2 linked regions of the Terriglobus albidus genome follow. The protein of the gene in region 2 interacts with the protein of the main gene of each other region in a pairwise test. Links are inferred from orthologs where the notes say so. Each region holds a gene or a part of one and is shown on either strand. Other genes may lie near its edges.

Region 1 (7,285 bases), 5.2 Mb from region 2 along the record:
GCGCAGCCGCCGCGCTGCCTGGCGCAAGGGGCAGATCGACGACGCGACATACGAGAGGTTCCTGGAGGAAGCGACGGCAGAGTGCATCCGCCGTCAGGAAGAGCTGGGGCTGGATGTGCTGGTGCATGGTGAGTTCGAGCGCAACGACATGGTCGAGTACTTCGGCGAGCAGCTCGACGGCTTCGCCTTCACGAAGAACGGTTGGGTGCAGAGCTATGGTTCCCGCTGTGTGAAGCCGCCTGTCATCTATGCCGACGTGCATCGCCCGGAGCCGATGACAGTGCGCTGGTCGAAGTTCGCGCAGTCGTTGACCTCGAAGCCGATGAAGGGCATGCTCACCGGGCCGGTGACGATTCTGCAGTGGTCGTTCGTCCGTAATGACATTCCCGAGAGCGAGACCACCTTCCAGATCGCCCTTGCTCTGCGCGAAGAGATTGAAGATCTGGAGCGCGCGGGGATCGGCGTAATCCAGGTCGATGAGCCGGCGTTGCGTGAAGGGCTGCCGCTTCGGAAGAGCGAGTATGCGGCATATCTCGAGTGGGCAGTGAAGGCTTTCCGGTTGGCCACCAGCTCGGTGAAGCCTGAGACCCAGGTGCATACCCACATGTGCTACGCCGAGTTCGAGACCATCCTGCCTGCCATCGCGGCGCTGGATGCGGATGTCATCTCGATGGAGTCGGCGCGCTCGAAGATGGCTCTGTTGCGGGACTTCAAAGCACAGGGCTATCCCAACGAGATCGGCCCGGGTGTCTGGGACATCCATGCGACTCGTGTGCCCTCGCAGGACGAGATCCACAGCCTGCTGGACATGGCGCTGGTGTCGCTGAAGGCGGATCAGCTATGGGTCAACCCTGACTGCGGCCTCAAGACCCGTCAGTGGCCGGAGACGGAGGCTTCGTTGCAGAACATGGTGGCGGCTGCGAAGGCTGTGCGGGAGGAGTTGGCAACGGAGTAGTGGCTGACAGGGGATATCGACAAGTTCGAATAACCCATACACCGGTGCCCCATGTCCCTCGGGGACATGGGCCCGCCTTTACTTTCCTAGGCACTGATCGAACCGTTTGCTATCCCTGCTAAATGCTCTTCCGCATCCGCACCACCTCGACCGTCAACCCATCACCCACCGGCGCATGATGCCGCTCCACCTCGACATACCCATGTTTCAAGTAAACCGGATACCCCGTCAGCGTCGCACCCATCTCCAGCTCCCGGAACCCTTCGGCCGCGGCGGCCTCCTCGGCGGTGCGCAATACCAGGCTGCCTAGCCCTTTACGGGCATGGTCCGGATGCACAAAGATCGCCCGGATCTTGGCAGCATCCTTGGCCGGATCCAGCAGCTCCGGCTCTTTTGCTTCGACCTGCGAGTCGCCGCCATAGAGGGTCTTGCGGCGGCTCCAGCCTCCACAGGCGGCAAAGATGCCGTCCGCCGCCTCGACGACGAAGTAGGTACCATCGGCGACCAGGCGGGTATCGACGGTAAAAATGGTGCGGATGGCGGCATTAATCTCCGCCGGACCGTAGTCTCCGGCCTGCAGCGACCGGACCGATGCCTCTAGCAACTGTTGCAAGTAAGGGACATCCTCGATGCGTGCGGTGCGGAGTGTGTATTCCATGAAAAAAGTGTGCCATTTCCCGCGAAAAACGGCCTTGTTCCCGCCCTGGGCGCCGCAGCAGAGGACCCCCCAAACGTGCTAAAATAAGCATGTCCAAGAAATCTCGAACGGCCACGCTAAGGCACTCAAATTCAGTAATTTACGGAGCCTGATGTCCACTCTGAACGTTCTCCCCGAAGCAATGCCCGATACCCAGCCGAGCGGTTCTTATACCAGCGAAAACATCAAGGTGTTGGAAGGCCTCGAGGCCGTCCGTCTGCGCCCGGCCATGTATATCGGTTCCACCTCTGAGCAGGGCCTCCATCACCTGGTCTATGAGGTCGTTGACAATTCGGTCGACGAGGCCCTGGCCGGCTATGCATCCAAGATCGACGTCGTGATCCACGTCGACAACTCCATCACCGTCGTCGACGACGGCCGTGGTATTCCCGTGGACGAAAAGACGTTGCCCAACGGTGAGCGTATGCCCGCCGTACAGGTGGTGCTCACCAAGCTGCACGCCGGCGGTAAGTTCGACGCCAGCACCTACAAGGTCTCCGGCGGTCTGCACGGCGTAGGCGTAAGCTGCGTCAACGCCCTCTCGGAGGAGTTCGATGTCGAGATCTGGCTCAACGGTCAGACCTACGAGCAGACCTACTCCAAGGGCGACCCCACCAGCAAGGTACGTCAGACCGGTGTAACCAAGAAGCGCGGCACCAAGGTGCACTTCCTGCCCGACAGGACCATCTTCACGGTCACCGATTACAACTACGACACCCTGGCCAACCGTCTGCGTCAGCTCGCCTTCCTGAACAAGGGCATCGAGATCACGCTCACCGATGAGCGCACCACCGACCCCAAGAGCGGTGAGTTCAAGATGGCGACCTTCAAGTACAATGGCGGTATCGCCGAGTTCATCAAGCACCTCAACAAGGGTAAGCAGGTGCTGCATGACAAGCCGTTCTACATGGAGGCGGAGAAGGGCACGCTGGTCGTCGAGGCGGCGCTGCAGTACAACGACTCCTATTCGGAGACGGTCTTCTCGTTCGCCAACAACATCAACACGGTCGACGGCGGAACCCATCTCTCCGGCTTCCGTACGGCGCTGACGCGCACCATCAACGCCGCCGGACAGTCGCTTGGCCTCTTCAAGGACCTGAAGGAGTCGCTCTCGGGCGACGACGTCCGCGAAGGTCTGGTCGCCGTGATCTCGGTCAAGATTCCCCAGCCGCAGTTCGAAGGACAGACCAAGGGCAAGCTGAACTCCGATATTTCGGGCCAGGTGCAGAGCTTCGTCAATGAGCGTCTGGGCGCCTTCTTCGAGCAGAACCCGCAGGTAGCCAAGCGCATCATCAACAAGGCCATCGAAGCCGCGCGCGCCCGTGAGGCAGCCCGTAAGGCTCGTGATCTCACCCGTCGTAAGGGAGCATTGGACGGCGGTGGTCTGCCGGGTAAGCTGGCTGACTGCAGCGAGAAGCAGCCTGACCGTTGCGAGCTCTACCTCGTCGAGGGTGAGAGCGCAGGTGGAACCGCGAAGCAGGGCCGCGATCGTAAATTCCAGGCCATCCTCCCGCTGAAGGGTAAGATCCTCAACGTCGAGAAGGCCCGCTACGACAAGATGCTGGGCCACGAAGAAATCCGTGCCATGATCACGGCGCTGGGCGCCGGTATTGGCAAGGACGACTTCGATGCCGCCAAGCTGCGCTACGGCAAGATCATCCTGATGACCGATGCCGACGTCGACGGATCGCACATCCGTACGCTGCTGCTGACCTTCTTCTTCCGTCACATGACGGAGCTGATCCAGCGCAGCCACGTCTACATTGCTCAACCGCCGCTCTACAAGATCAAGAAGGGCAAGTTCGAGCAGTACATCAAGGACGATCGCGAGTTTGTGAAGGTGATGGTCAAGCGCGCCTCTGACGGCATGGTGATCCGCTACGGCGAGAATGCCGCCGCTCTGGAAGGCCGTGCCCTGACCGACTTCATGGGCAAGCTGAACGACTACATCGGTTTCTTCGACAAGGCCAACAAGCGCCTGCGCAACGAAGCGGTGACGGCGGCCTTCGCCGACCTCTTTGCACACGAAGGCAAGGATCCGTCGAAGCGTGCCGACTTCGAGACGCAGGACAAGATCAAGCAGCTTCGTACGAAGCTGATCGAGATTGGCAAGGAAGCCAAGTTCAAGGGCGTCTCCGATCCCATGCTCGACGAAGAGCATCAGACCTGGTCGGTAAGCTTTACAGACTCGAATGGCGCTGAGCGCAAGCTCGACTGGACGCTTGCTTCCACGCCTGAGATCCGTCAGCTCTTCGGCAAGCACGCGCAGATCAAGGAACAGCTCCAGCCACCGTTCATGATCGAGTACGTGCAGAAGGGCGCCAAGGCCGATGCGGACGACATCGTCGAAGAGCAGCAGACCGAAGGCGTTGCCGAGGCCGCTGCCGCTCCCGGCACCGCCGTGCAGAACAAGGGCACCAAGCGCGCCTCCAAGCTGCCGCAGGATCCGGTCGAGAAGAAGTCCGCACGTGACCTCTTCGAGTTCGTCATCGAGCAGGGCCGTAAAGAGTACGACGTACAGCGTTACAAGGGCCTCGGCGAGATGACTGCCGAACAGCTCTGGGAGACCACCATGGACCCCGATCGCCGTACGCTGCTCGAAGTGAAGCTCGAGGACATTGCCGGCACGGAAGAGATCTTCACCACACTGATGGGCGAAGACGTTGAAAGCCGCCGCCGGTTCATCGAAGAGAACGCGCTCGATGTAAAGAACCTCGACATCTAATTCATTGTTCAACCGAACAAAAAGAGGAGGCCTCGGCCTCCTCTTTTTGCATTTCTAAGGTCTCAGGGCATATCGGCGAGCATGGAACAGCCCACACGCTTGGTGCTCCATCCATCGCAACGCGATGGGTGGCATATTCGCAGGTGGGAGCGTTGGCCATCAGGCTGTTCAGAAGCTCTTGTCATAAATTTGTCATCCTGAACGTAGTGAAGGACCCGCTTTTCAAGCAGCGCATTTGACAACCTACAATAAAGACAATGCCCGCTTACCTCACCACGCACGGCCACTATCTCTGGCTGATTCTTGCATCCTTTATCGCAGGCGTGATGAACGCGCTCGCGGGCGGAGGCTCGTTCGTCTCCTTTCCGGCGATGCTGGCGGTGGGCGTGCCTCCCATCCAGGCGAACGCAACCAACACGGTGGCTATCTGGCCGGGGCAGCTTACCTCGCTTGCCGCGTTGCGTGAAGATCTGCGGCGCGATACGGCCTGGGTTGTAGTTGTCGCCTCAGTGATCGGCGGCATCGGAGGAGCGATCATTCTGCTGCACACACAGCAGCAGACCTTTCTGCACGTGCTGCCGTGGATGCTGCTGGCGGCATCGTTGCTCTTCGGCGTCAGCGGACACATCTCCCGCTGGCTGCGCAACCGAAGTGAGCATCCGCACCTCGAGCACAAGGTGCCGGCGCTTTACGTGCTGCTCTGCCTGCTTCCGGTTACTTTCTATATCGGCTACTTCGGCGCGGGCGCGGGGTTCCTCATCATGACGGTGTTGGCGCTCTTCGGCGTGGAAGAGATGAACCAGTTGAACTCGCTCAAAGTCCTCGGCGCGTGCGTCTCGAACTTCTCCGCTGTGGTTACCTTTATCGTGCGCGGAGCGGTGGTCTGGCATTTCTGCCTGGTAGCGATGATCTTTGCCGGACTGGGCGGATGGCTTGGCGCCCGCTATGCCCGGCGTATGAACGGCAACGTGCTGCGAGCCCTGGTGGTCATCATTGGCTGTGCCGTCGCCGGCTGGTTCTTCTACCGCAATGCGATTTGATTTTTTTGTCGTTTCGTAGCCGGGGGCCCCTAGCCAGCTTTGCCGGCTGGGGTGAAGAGCAGCGGGGGAATCTGCTTCTATGTTGCCTGGTATGGGATCTGATTCGTCGCCAACGAAAAGCGCCTAAAATAGAAGCTGTATGAGTCACGAAGGCATCCGTTTCGTAAGCCGGGAAGAGGCGCTGGCCGACGCCGCGCAGGACAACTGTCTGCCGCGCGAGGCGGTTACTCCGGCCAAGGTTCGCGTGCACCTGACCTCCGGCGAAGGAGTCGAGATCGAGTGGAAGGACGGCCATCACTCGAAGTGGACCTTCCCCTGGCTGCGCGACGCCTGCCCCTGCGCCACCTGTCATGAAGAGCGTCAGCATACCGGCCGCAAGCCGGGTGAGCCAAAGCCGAAACCCAAGGAGCTCTTCACCATGTACCAGGCGCCTGCCAAGCCAACTTCGGTGGAGAAGATCGGCAACTACGCGCTGAAGTTCAAGTGGAACGACGGGCACGAGGCCGGCATCTATTCATGGGATCACCTGCGCCGCGTCTGCAACTGTGACGCTTGCCGGAGCACGCGGGCGTGATCGCTGCCGCGCTTGCCTCGAAGCGTCTGCTCAGTGAAGCCTCGCAGACCTGGGAGCTTTCCTTCACCTGCAGTGAACCGCTCACCTATCAGCCCGGCCAGTTTTACTCGTTTGTCACGGAGCGTGATGGCAAGCAGGAGGTCCGCGCGTACTCGCTGACGCAGGCTCCCGATGGCGATCGTATGGTGCTCTGTCTCAATCGCGCCGGATGGTATTCCAATCTGCTGTGCGATCTGAAGGCTGGAGAGACAGTGCACGTACAAGGCCCCTATGGTGGGTTTGTCCTTCACGAAGGTCCAGGCATTATCCTCGCCGACGGCGTTGGCATAGCGCCTGTAGCAGCGATGGTGGATGCTTTACTGCGAGCACAGCGCAACGCCGGCTCGCTGCATCTGCTGCATACGGCATCTTCGGAGTCAGAGCTGTTTTATCGCGACCGTTTTGAGCGGGCTGAGCGCGAGATCACCGGGTTCCGTTATCTGCCGCTGCCGGGCGTTGAGCTTGCTCCGCGTCTGGAAGAGATTCTGTCTCAAGCTGGAGGCGAAAAACCGACGGCTTACATCGTCGGTCTGAATGCTTTTGCGGCTCCGCTGCGGCAGTGGTTGAAAGACCGCGGATGGGATCGTAAGCAGATCGTCTTCGAGCGTTACGACTGACTTCCGCCGGTTGTGGGAGAGAGATTGATGCAGTTCGGGAACGTCCTGAGTCGCTGGTTCGAGATGCATCCCGTCAGAACGTTTGTCCTGCTTGCGACTGCTCTTGTGCTGCTCACCTACGGAAGTGTTCTTGGCGCTCCCTTCGTCTATGACGACCTTGATCAGGTGGTGAATAATCGCAATCTGCAGCCATGGAGCAATTTCGCACATCGTTTCCTGGGGCAGCCGGTCTCTCTCAGCACGTCCTATCTTGGCTATGGCGGTTCTACCTACCGTCCCATCTTCTGGCTGACAATCTATGTTGACCATAGCCTTTGGGGGCTGAATGCCACCGCATTTCATGCCACCAATCTGCTTCTGCATCTTCTGAATGGCATTCTTCTCTTCTTGCTTTTCCGGAAGACGAAGATCCCTGCTACCGTCGCGGCAGCGATTGGTTTGATCTGGCTATCGCTTCCAATCAATACCGAAGTCGTTGCGTGGGTCAGCGCACGTGCCTACGAACTGTGCACGCTGTTTACTCTTGGCTGCCTGCTCGCTTCACTGCAATATCTCGAGAGCAAGCGCAGCTCCTGGCTTCTGGTCAGCTTTCTCAGCATTCTTGCGGCGGATTTCTCTCACGAGCTCGGTGTCGTAGC
Region 2 (7,378 bases):
GGTAAGACTCATGTGCTTAAAGTTCTGCAGAGCCAACTGACAGCCGCGCCGAGATGCTGCGTCATATATATTGACGCCCGAACATTTGGTAGCACTAGCCAATTCTCTGACGTATCTATTGGGTTGTCCGCACGATGCACAGCCTTGTTCAGAGATTTTCTTGCAGAGCTTTATAACGGCTTCTTGGAATTTGTGGTTGCAGAAGGCGGCAAAAACGTTGATCTTGCACTCGACGAAATCAATAATCTCGCAGAGTCCGCGACCCAGCCGATACAGCTCACAAAGCAAGACTCCGCTACAGCAAATGATTCTAAAAAAGGGACCTCCGAAACCGGGGGAATAATCAAATCGGAACCATCTAAGCTGTTTAGCCTCGAAGGCAAGGCTGGGAGAACTACATCAACCGAACAAAGCACTTCTTCCACTTACCGATTCGAATACATCGATAAAGTCATCTTCCCTGCGATAAGTACCCCTATCAAGAACCTCACGTTGCTCTGCAATGCCACCTTCTACATTTTGCTGGATGAGTGGTCCTCTATTCCCATCGATATCCAGCCGTACTTCGCGGAATTCCTAAAACGCTCGGTGATTCCTCTCACAAACGTCGCAGTCAAAATTGGTTCTCTGGAATACCGCTCCGACTTTGCGATCAATACAGAGAGAGGATTTATTGGCCTTGAAATGGGGGCAGACATATCTGCGTTTCTGGACATCGATGATTACTATGTTTATGATCGCAATCCCGAGCGCATTACGGATGCCTTCGCGGACATGCTCGTGAGACATCTTAGAAATGAACTTCCCGAAAACTATTTGGAGGGCATTGGCATAGAAACAGGCGCGAAGCTTGCAAGCAAGCTCTTTACCGAACGAAAGGTCTTTCAAGAGCTTGTGCGGGCCTCGGAAGGGGTTATTCGCGACCTCATCAATATCTTCTCGAAGGCCTATTTCTTCGCGCATAGAAAGGGCAAGGATAAGATTGAACGGGATGCCGTTCTTGAAGCAGCTCGCCAATGGTTCGAGCAAGATAAAGAAAGAAATCTGAGCGAGCGACTAAGGATCGTGTTGCGCACCATCACAGATAATGTGATCGGCAATAAACGCGCTCGTTCTTTTCTTCTGCCGCGTGAACTAGCGAATCACCCAGTGATTCACGAGCTGTTCGACCTACGAGTACTTCACCTAGTTCAAAGAGGCTATGCCGACAAGGACAAACCCGGAGTACGATATAACATCTATTCACTAGATTACGGAACATATGTAGATCTTATGAATACAAGCCGACGTCCCGAACTAGGGTTCATCGAATATCCTGCAGAAGCGGATAACAAGGATTATGTTGTCCCATTCGATGACAAGAGAAGCATCAGGCGAATCATCCTAGGAAAAGAAATTCTTGATGATGCAGGGATCGTTGATTAGTCCGATCTCTCTTGCAGGCACTATGGCGACTTTTTACTTAATGATTTCCCTATACGAATAGTTTTGCCAGATCTCTTTCGCGTGTTTGCGGCTTGCTTCTTTTGTTGATCCCTCTGCTCGTATGTCAGTTCTCGAGTTTCCGCCTTTCGGGCGATGTACATATTCCACCATCTGTCTTCTATTTTCCCTTGATCCCGCAGGTTTTGGATCACCGTCGTCGGATGCATCAGTAAAACATACTTATATTTCGAGGCCCCTGCGCTCTTTGTTTTGATAAAACCTAACTCCTCTAATTTGGCCATCCGCTCATGCCATGACCTTAGACGACCGACAGAGAATCCACATGCGAACGCGTGGTCTGATTCTTGCTTTAGCTCTATGAAACCTTCCCCGTAATGATGGGAAAGTAGTTCAAGATAAACCGCCGTAGGATCTTCAGGTCCGCGGATGTCCTTCTTCAAGAGCGCCAAGCAAAGCGGGAAGGTACGCGGGATTTTAAACCACCCGACCTCTTCCCCAGTCCAAACGTCCTCATCTTCTGACCACAATTCCTTACGAAGCCGTTGCCGCTTGCTCGCCATCTATCTATCGCTCCAAATTCAATCGGCTAGCTACCGCGGATTGCTAGCCTTCGTCCTGGTGTCGATCGTCACAAAGGATCCACTCCCAATCGATGGTTAGAGAGTATCCCCGTAAATACCTAACAGTAAAGAACTTAGATTCGAACCCTCCGAGATACACGGAGCTTGGGTTCATACCCCGCAAGTGATTTTCCCGCGAGAATTCGCTGATAAATAGAAAAAGGTGCGAGTTTTCGCGCACCTTTCGTGAAACAGCCCATTTAAGGCTCCAATTTTCAAGTTTTCAAGGGGATAGGAGAGGGGAGAGGTTTGACCTGTCTCCCCTGTCTCCTAATGTTTCATCATGTCTCAGTCGTGTCCCTGTGCACGAAACTGCCTTACCTACTGCAACAATCCCTGTTCCGGTTCCTTATGGTTTGATTCATCCGGCGGAATCACCACGGCTGCTGCGACCTTGTCCGCTTCATCCAAGCTGAGGAGTTTGACCCCCTGGGTGCTGCGGCCGGCGGCTCGAATTGTCTTGGTGTCGATGCGGATCATCTTGCCGAACTGGCTGATCGCCATCAGTTCGCTGGTCTCGTCGACCAAGTTGATGGACGAAACCTTGCCGGTCTTGGCTGTCGCCTTCATGTTGATGACGCCCGAGCCGCCGCGGGTCTGCAGGCGGTACTCCTCAGCATCGGTACGCTTACCGAAGCCGTTCTCCGAAACCGAGAGGATGAGGCACGGCGTAATGGTTGCGCCCTCTGCCGCACGCTTCTGACGGGACTCTTCGCTCGGCGTCGTCGCCAGAGCGATGACGTAGTCATCCTTTTTCAGCGTGATGCCCTTCACACCAGCGGCCGGGCGGCCCATGCTGCGGACGTCCGTCTCCGGGAAGCGAATGGCCATACCCTCACGAGTAGCGAGGAAGATGACCTGGTTGCCGTCGGTGACGCGGGTGCCGACCAGCTCGTCGTCCTTGCCGATCCCGATGGCAATGATGCCGCGGGTCATGACGTTGGAGAAGTCAGTCAGCGGGGTCTTCTTGACCGTGCCCTGCTGCGTCGCGAAGAAGATGAACTTGCCCTCTTCCGTCAGGTCGCGGATGCCGAGGTAGGTCACGACCTTCTCGCCCGGCTGCAGCGCCAGCAGGTTGGCGATGTGCTTGCCCTTGCCGGCGGCGCCGACGTCGGGAATCTCGTAGATCTTCACCCAGAAGACACGGCCGGTGTTGGTGAAGCACAACAGGTACGAGTGCGTGGACTCGACGATCAACTGTGCGACGAAGTCCTCCTCACGCGTCTTCATGCCCAGGCGGCCGGTGCCGCCGCGGCGCTGCTGACGATAGGTCGAGATCGGCGTGCGCTTCAGGTAGCCGGTGTTCGAGACCGTCACGGCAACCTGCTCGTCGGCGATCAGGTCTTCGAGCGTAAGCTCGGCGCCTTCATCGACGATCTGCGTGCGGCGCTCGTTGCCGTACTTGTCACGGACCTCTTCGAGCTCCTTGACGATAACCCTGCGCAGCTTCTTGTCTGAGGCCAGGATCGACTCGTACTCGGCAATGTTGTCGCGAACCTCGCCCAGTTCCTTCAGGATCTCGTCGATCGAGAGCTGAGTCAGTCTGTAGAGCTGCAGTTCCAGGATGGCGTCGATCTGGCGGTAGCTGAGGATCAGGCTGCCGTTGGCGGGCAGTGTCTCCGCCGTGATGCCGTACTTGACCGGGTCGAGCGTGATGCCGGCAATCTCAGTGCCGTTGAGCGAGATAGCGCGGCCGGAGAAGTAGCGGAACAGATTCTCGCGGGCATCGGCGCGGCTGGAGCTGTTGCGGATGGTGCGGATGACCTGGTCCAGGTGATCCAACGCAATCTGGTAGCCGACCAGGATGTGTTCGCGGTCGCGGGCCTTGCCCAGCAGGAAGGCGGTGCGGCGGCGCACCACATCGATACGGTGCTCGATGAAGGCGCGGATCGCGTCGGGCAGCGGAAGCTCGCGCGGCTGGCCGTTGTGCACGGCCAGGAAGATCATGGAGAAGCTCTCCTGCATCTGCGTGTGCTTGAAGAGCTGGTTGAGCACAATCTCGGGCTGAGCTCCGCGCTTCAGTTCGATGACGATGCGCATACCCTCGCGGTCGGAGAAGTCGTCCACGCCGGAGATCTCGTCGATGACCTTGTCATTGACCAGCTCGGCGATGCGCTTGATGAGGTTGGACTTGTTGACCTGGAAGGGAAGCTCGGTGACGACGATGGACTGGCGTCCTCCGGAGATAGCCTCGGTCGCAACCTTGGCGCGGACCAGGAAGCGTCCACGGCCGGTGGAGTAGGCTTTCTCGATGCCGCTCTTGCCGTAGATGATGCCGCCGGTGGGGAAGTCCGGTCCCTGCACATGGCGAAGCACTTCTTTCACCCCGATGCTGGGGTTGTTGACCATATCGATGGCCGCATTCACCACCTCGGTGAGGTTGTGCGGCGGAATCTTGGTGGCCATGCCCACAGCAATACCTTCCGCCCCGTTGATGATGAGGTTCGGCACGCGCGTGGGCAGCACCGTGGGCTCCAGCACCGATTCGTCGTAGTTCGGCGTGAAGTCGACAGTATCCATGTCGATATCGGCCAGCATCTCGCCGGCGATCTTGGTCATACGCGACTCGGTGTAACGCATGGCGGCCGGCGGATCGCCGTCGACCGAACCGAAGTTACCCTGACCGTCGACCATGGGATAACGCATGCTGAAAGGCTGCGCCAGACGCACCAACGCGTCATAGATGGCGGAGTCGCCGTGCGGATGGTACTGACCCATGGCCTGGCCGACGATCTTGGCCGACTTGGTGTACTTCTTATTGGCCGTCAGCCCCATCTCCGACATGGTGTAGAGGATGCGGCGATGCACAGGCTTCAACCCGTCGCGAACATCGGGCAACGCGCGGCCGATGATCACCGACATGGAGTAGTCGAGATAGCTGCGGCGCATCTCATCTTCGATATTGATCGGAATGATAGAAGTGCCGGCGGGGGAATTGCCGTCGCCGCTGTTGCCTGAGTTGAGCGGGAGATTGTTCTGATCGTCTGCCATGTGGATGGTTTAAGTATACCGTTTTACGGGTGGTTTTGACAGGCTGGCGAGCGCACGAAAGTGATTGATTTTATTGGTATTTTTGCGCATTTCAAACCGTCGTCAGGAGCGGTGGAAATACGCCTGTTCTTCGCCCCCGGAAATGAGGGCAAAACCCATACACCGGGTGCCCCAGGTCCCTTGGGGACCTGGGTATTCGCGCTACGCGCGAACCGCCTTTCTTTGTCATCCCGAAGGGATCTGCTTTTTCTCTTTTTGGGCCGAGGGATTGGGTAGAGAAGCAGATTTCTCCGTTCCCTCCGATCACTCCGAAATGACAAACAAACAATCCCTCGGCTCTCCTACCGTCTCCAAGGCATCTGCACCGTATACACCGGAGTCGCCGTCACGCTCTCCTGCTTCACCGCCAGCAACTTCCGCTTCCGCAGCCAGCCCACTGCTGTCTGCGCCGCCGAACGCGAAAGCCCCGTCTCCTCGGCTAAAGCTGCATAACTGATGGCAACCGACTCACCGTTCCGCTGCTGCTCCGCATACAGCCACAGATAGATCAGAAACGCCGCCGGCTTCCGGTCATGCCCAACCAGATCACGGAGCAACGTCTGCGGAATGTAAGCGTCAAGTGAGACCGGTTTCATAGCTATACCTGTGAATGGTATAGCAACGAATGGCACATTGAGTTCCGCAGAACACAGGGGTAGCCTCTCCCTCGGAGATACTCACTATGATTCGCGGCATCAAGTTCATCAGCGTTCCGGTCAAGGACCAGGACGCGTCGCTGAAGTTCTATACCGAGACGCTCGGCTTCAAGGTCAAGACCGACCAGGAGTTCGTCCCCGGCGGACAGCGCTGGATCGAACTCGCCATTCCCGGCGCCGACACAGGCCTCGCCCTCTTCACGCCCGAAGGCCACGAAGACCGTATCGGCACCTTCCAGCCCATCAGCATGTGGTGCGACGACGTCTTCGCCACCACTGACCAGCTGAAACGAAAGGGCGTGAGCTTCTTCAAAGATCCGAAGAAGGAGGACTGGGGAACCGCCGCCATCTTCGAGGATGTGGATGGGAATAAGTTCGTGCTGAGCAGCCGCTGAGTGGAACACGGTCCTATCCTTTGTCATTCCGTAGCAACGCGGAGGAATCTGCTTCTCGCATTGAACTCATCGTTGCAGTTATCGGTAGAAAAGCAGATTTCTCCGTTCCCTCCGGTCACTGCGAAATGACAAACAAAGGGCAGCCATCGATCAAAGCGCTGAAGGCGCGTTCTATATCAGCCTGGGGCAACGCCCCAGGTTTCGGGCTTCTTTCGTTCGTGCGGGATAACAAAACGATGAATCGGAATTCATCTGGCAACGCCCTCATGGACATGGGGCATCGCAGCCAGCACCGCACCCAGCGGAGTTATTTGAGGTGAATTCCATGACCATCCCACAGAACGTTCGCCAATGTATCGAGGACTGTCTCCAGTGCTACCAGGTCTGTACCGAGACCTCTGCCATGTGTCTGGAGATGGGCGGCAAACACGCCGACCCCGGACACCTGACCACGATGCACGACTGTGCCGAGATCTGCGATCTGGCTGCAGGCTTCATGAGCCGCAGCTCAGAGTTTGGATCAGAGCTGTGCGGTCTGTGCGCCGAGATCTGCCGCCGTTGCAGCGAAAGCTGCCGCGAACTGGCCGCTGATGGAGAGTTCATGCAACGCTGCGCGGATGTGTGCGAGCACTGCGCCGAGAGCTGTGAAGCGATTTCCGGGAAGCGGAGACGGGCTGCGTAGGAATATTTTGCGAAGGTAATGAGTAAGAGCAGCGGGCTTTATGGGTGGGAGCAGCGGGCTTCAGCCCGCTGATTTAGAGTCTCTGAAAAATTGGGCTTTAGCCCTGGGCTTTCTTCTCAACTGAACAAACAGCCCAGGGCTAAAGCCCAATTTATACAAGCCCGATAAAGCGAAGGCTAAAGCCCTCGCCTCCCACCAGATTCGAGCTTCGCTCGAACGTCCCACCCATCGCTTTTCATCCCAACGAACAAAGTTTGTTGGGCACCCAGTGCATAGGTTTGTTTGAAGAGTATTGGTAGCACCCATACCACCTGCAAATATCGACCCTTCAAAAACTCTGATCCGTCTCCAATGATCCGACCTTTGCATCCAGATCAGCCTGCGCCTGTGTACGCTTCTGCTTCAGCGCATCCTGTTCTTTGCGCAGCGCGGCAAACTGATCTTCCTGTTCGTTCAACTCACGCGTATAGCGACGAATCAAGTCCCGCTCCTCGGCTGAGTTCTTCAACGCCGAGAGATTGTTACGCAGACGATCCTGATCTTTACTGA

Evidence for each region. Proteins that work in one complex are often made in the same cells at the same time.
Region 1: the proteins of gyrA (region 2) and gyrB interact in binary tests that used the Escherichia coli proteins (3 or more experiments, as listed by UniProt). The link is inferred for Terriglobus albidus from one-to-one orthologs.

Annotation. Positions count from the first base shown.
Region 1 is NZ_CP042806.1:6,266,660-6,273,944, reverse strand. The notes cover bases 1,417-4,577. They hold gyrB (DNA topoisomerase (ATP-hydrolyzing) subunit B), read left to right. Parts: upstream 1,417-1,764; coding sequence 1,765-4,377; downstream 4,378-4,577. Other genes in these bases: FTW19_RS25070 (GNAT family N-acetyltransferase), read right to left, coding at 1,417-1,613. Outside these bases: metE (5-methyltetrahydropteroyltriglutamate--homocysteine S-methyltransferase), read left to right, coding at 1-955; more of FTW19_RS25070, read right to left, coding at 1,074-1,416; FTW19_RS25060 (sulfite exporter TauE/SafE family protein), read left to right, coding at 4,635-5,417; FTW19_RS25055 (DUF971 domain-containing protein), read left to right, coding at 5,557-5,991; FTW19_RS25050 (ferredoxin--NADP reductase), read left to right, coding at 5,988-6,647; FTW19_RS25045 (tetratricopeptide repeat protein), read left to right, coding at 6,675-7,285. UniProt on the Escherichia coli protein: DNA gyrase negatively supercoils closed circular double-stranded DNA in an ATP-dependent manner to maintain chromosomes in an underwound state.
Region 2 is NZ_CP042806.1:1,100,071-1,107,448, reverse strand. Bases 2,188-5,441 are described here. They hold gyrA (DNA gyrase subunit A), read right to left. Parts: upstream 5,058-5,441; coding sequence 2,388-5,057; downstream 2,188-2,387. Other genes in these bases: FTW19_RS04520 (helix-turn-helix domain-containing protein), read right to left, coding at 5,399-5,441. Outside these bases: FTW19_RS04535 (orc1/cdc6 family replication initiation protein), read left to right, coding at 1-1,425; FTW19_RS04530 (hypothetical protein), read right to left, coding at 1,446-2,006; more of FTW19_RS04520, read right to left, coding at 5,442-5,692; FTW19_RS04515 (VOC family protein), read left to right, coding at 5,779-6,147; FTW19_RS04510 (four-helix bundle copper-binding protein), read left to right, coding at 6,473-6,829; FTW19_RS04505 (DUF4139 domain-containing protein), read right to left, coding at 7,158-7,378. UniProt on the Escherichia coli protein: A type II topoisomerase that negatively supercoils closed circular double-stranded (ds) DNA in an ATP-dependent manner to maintain chromosomes in an underwound state.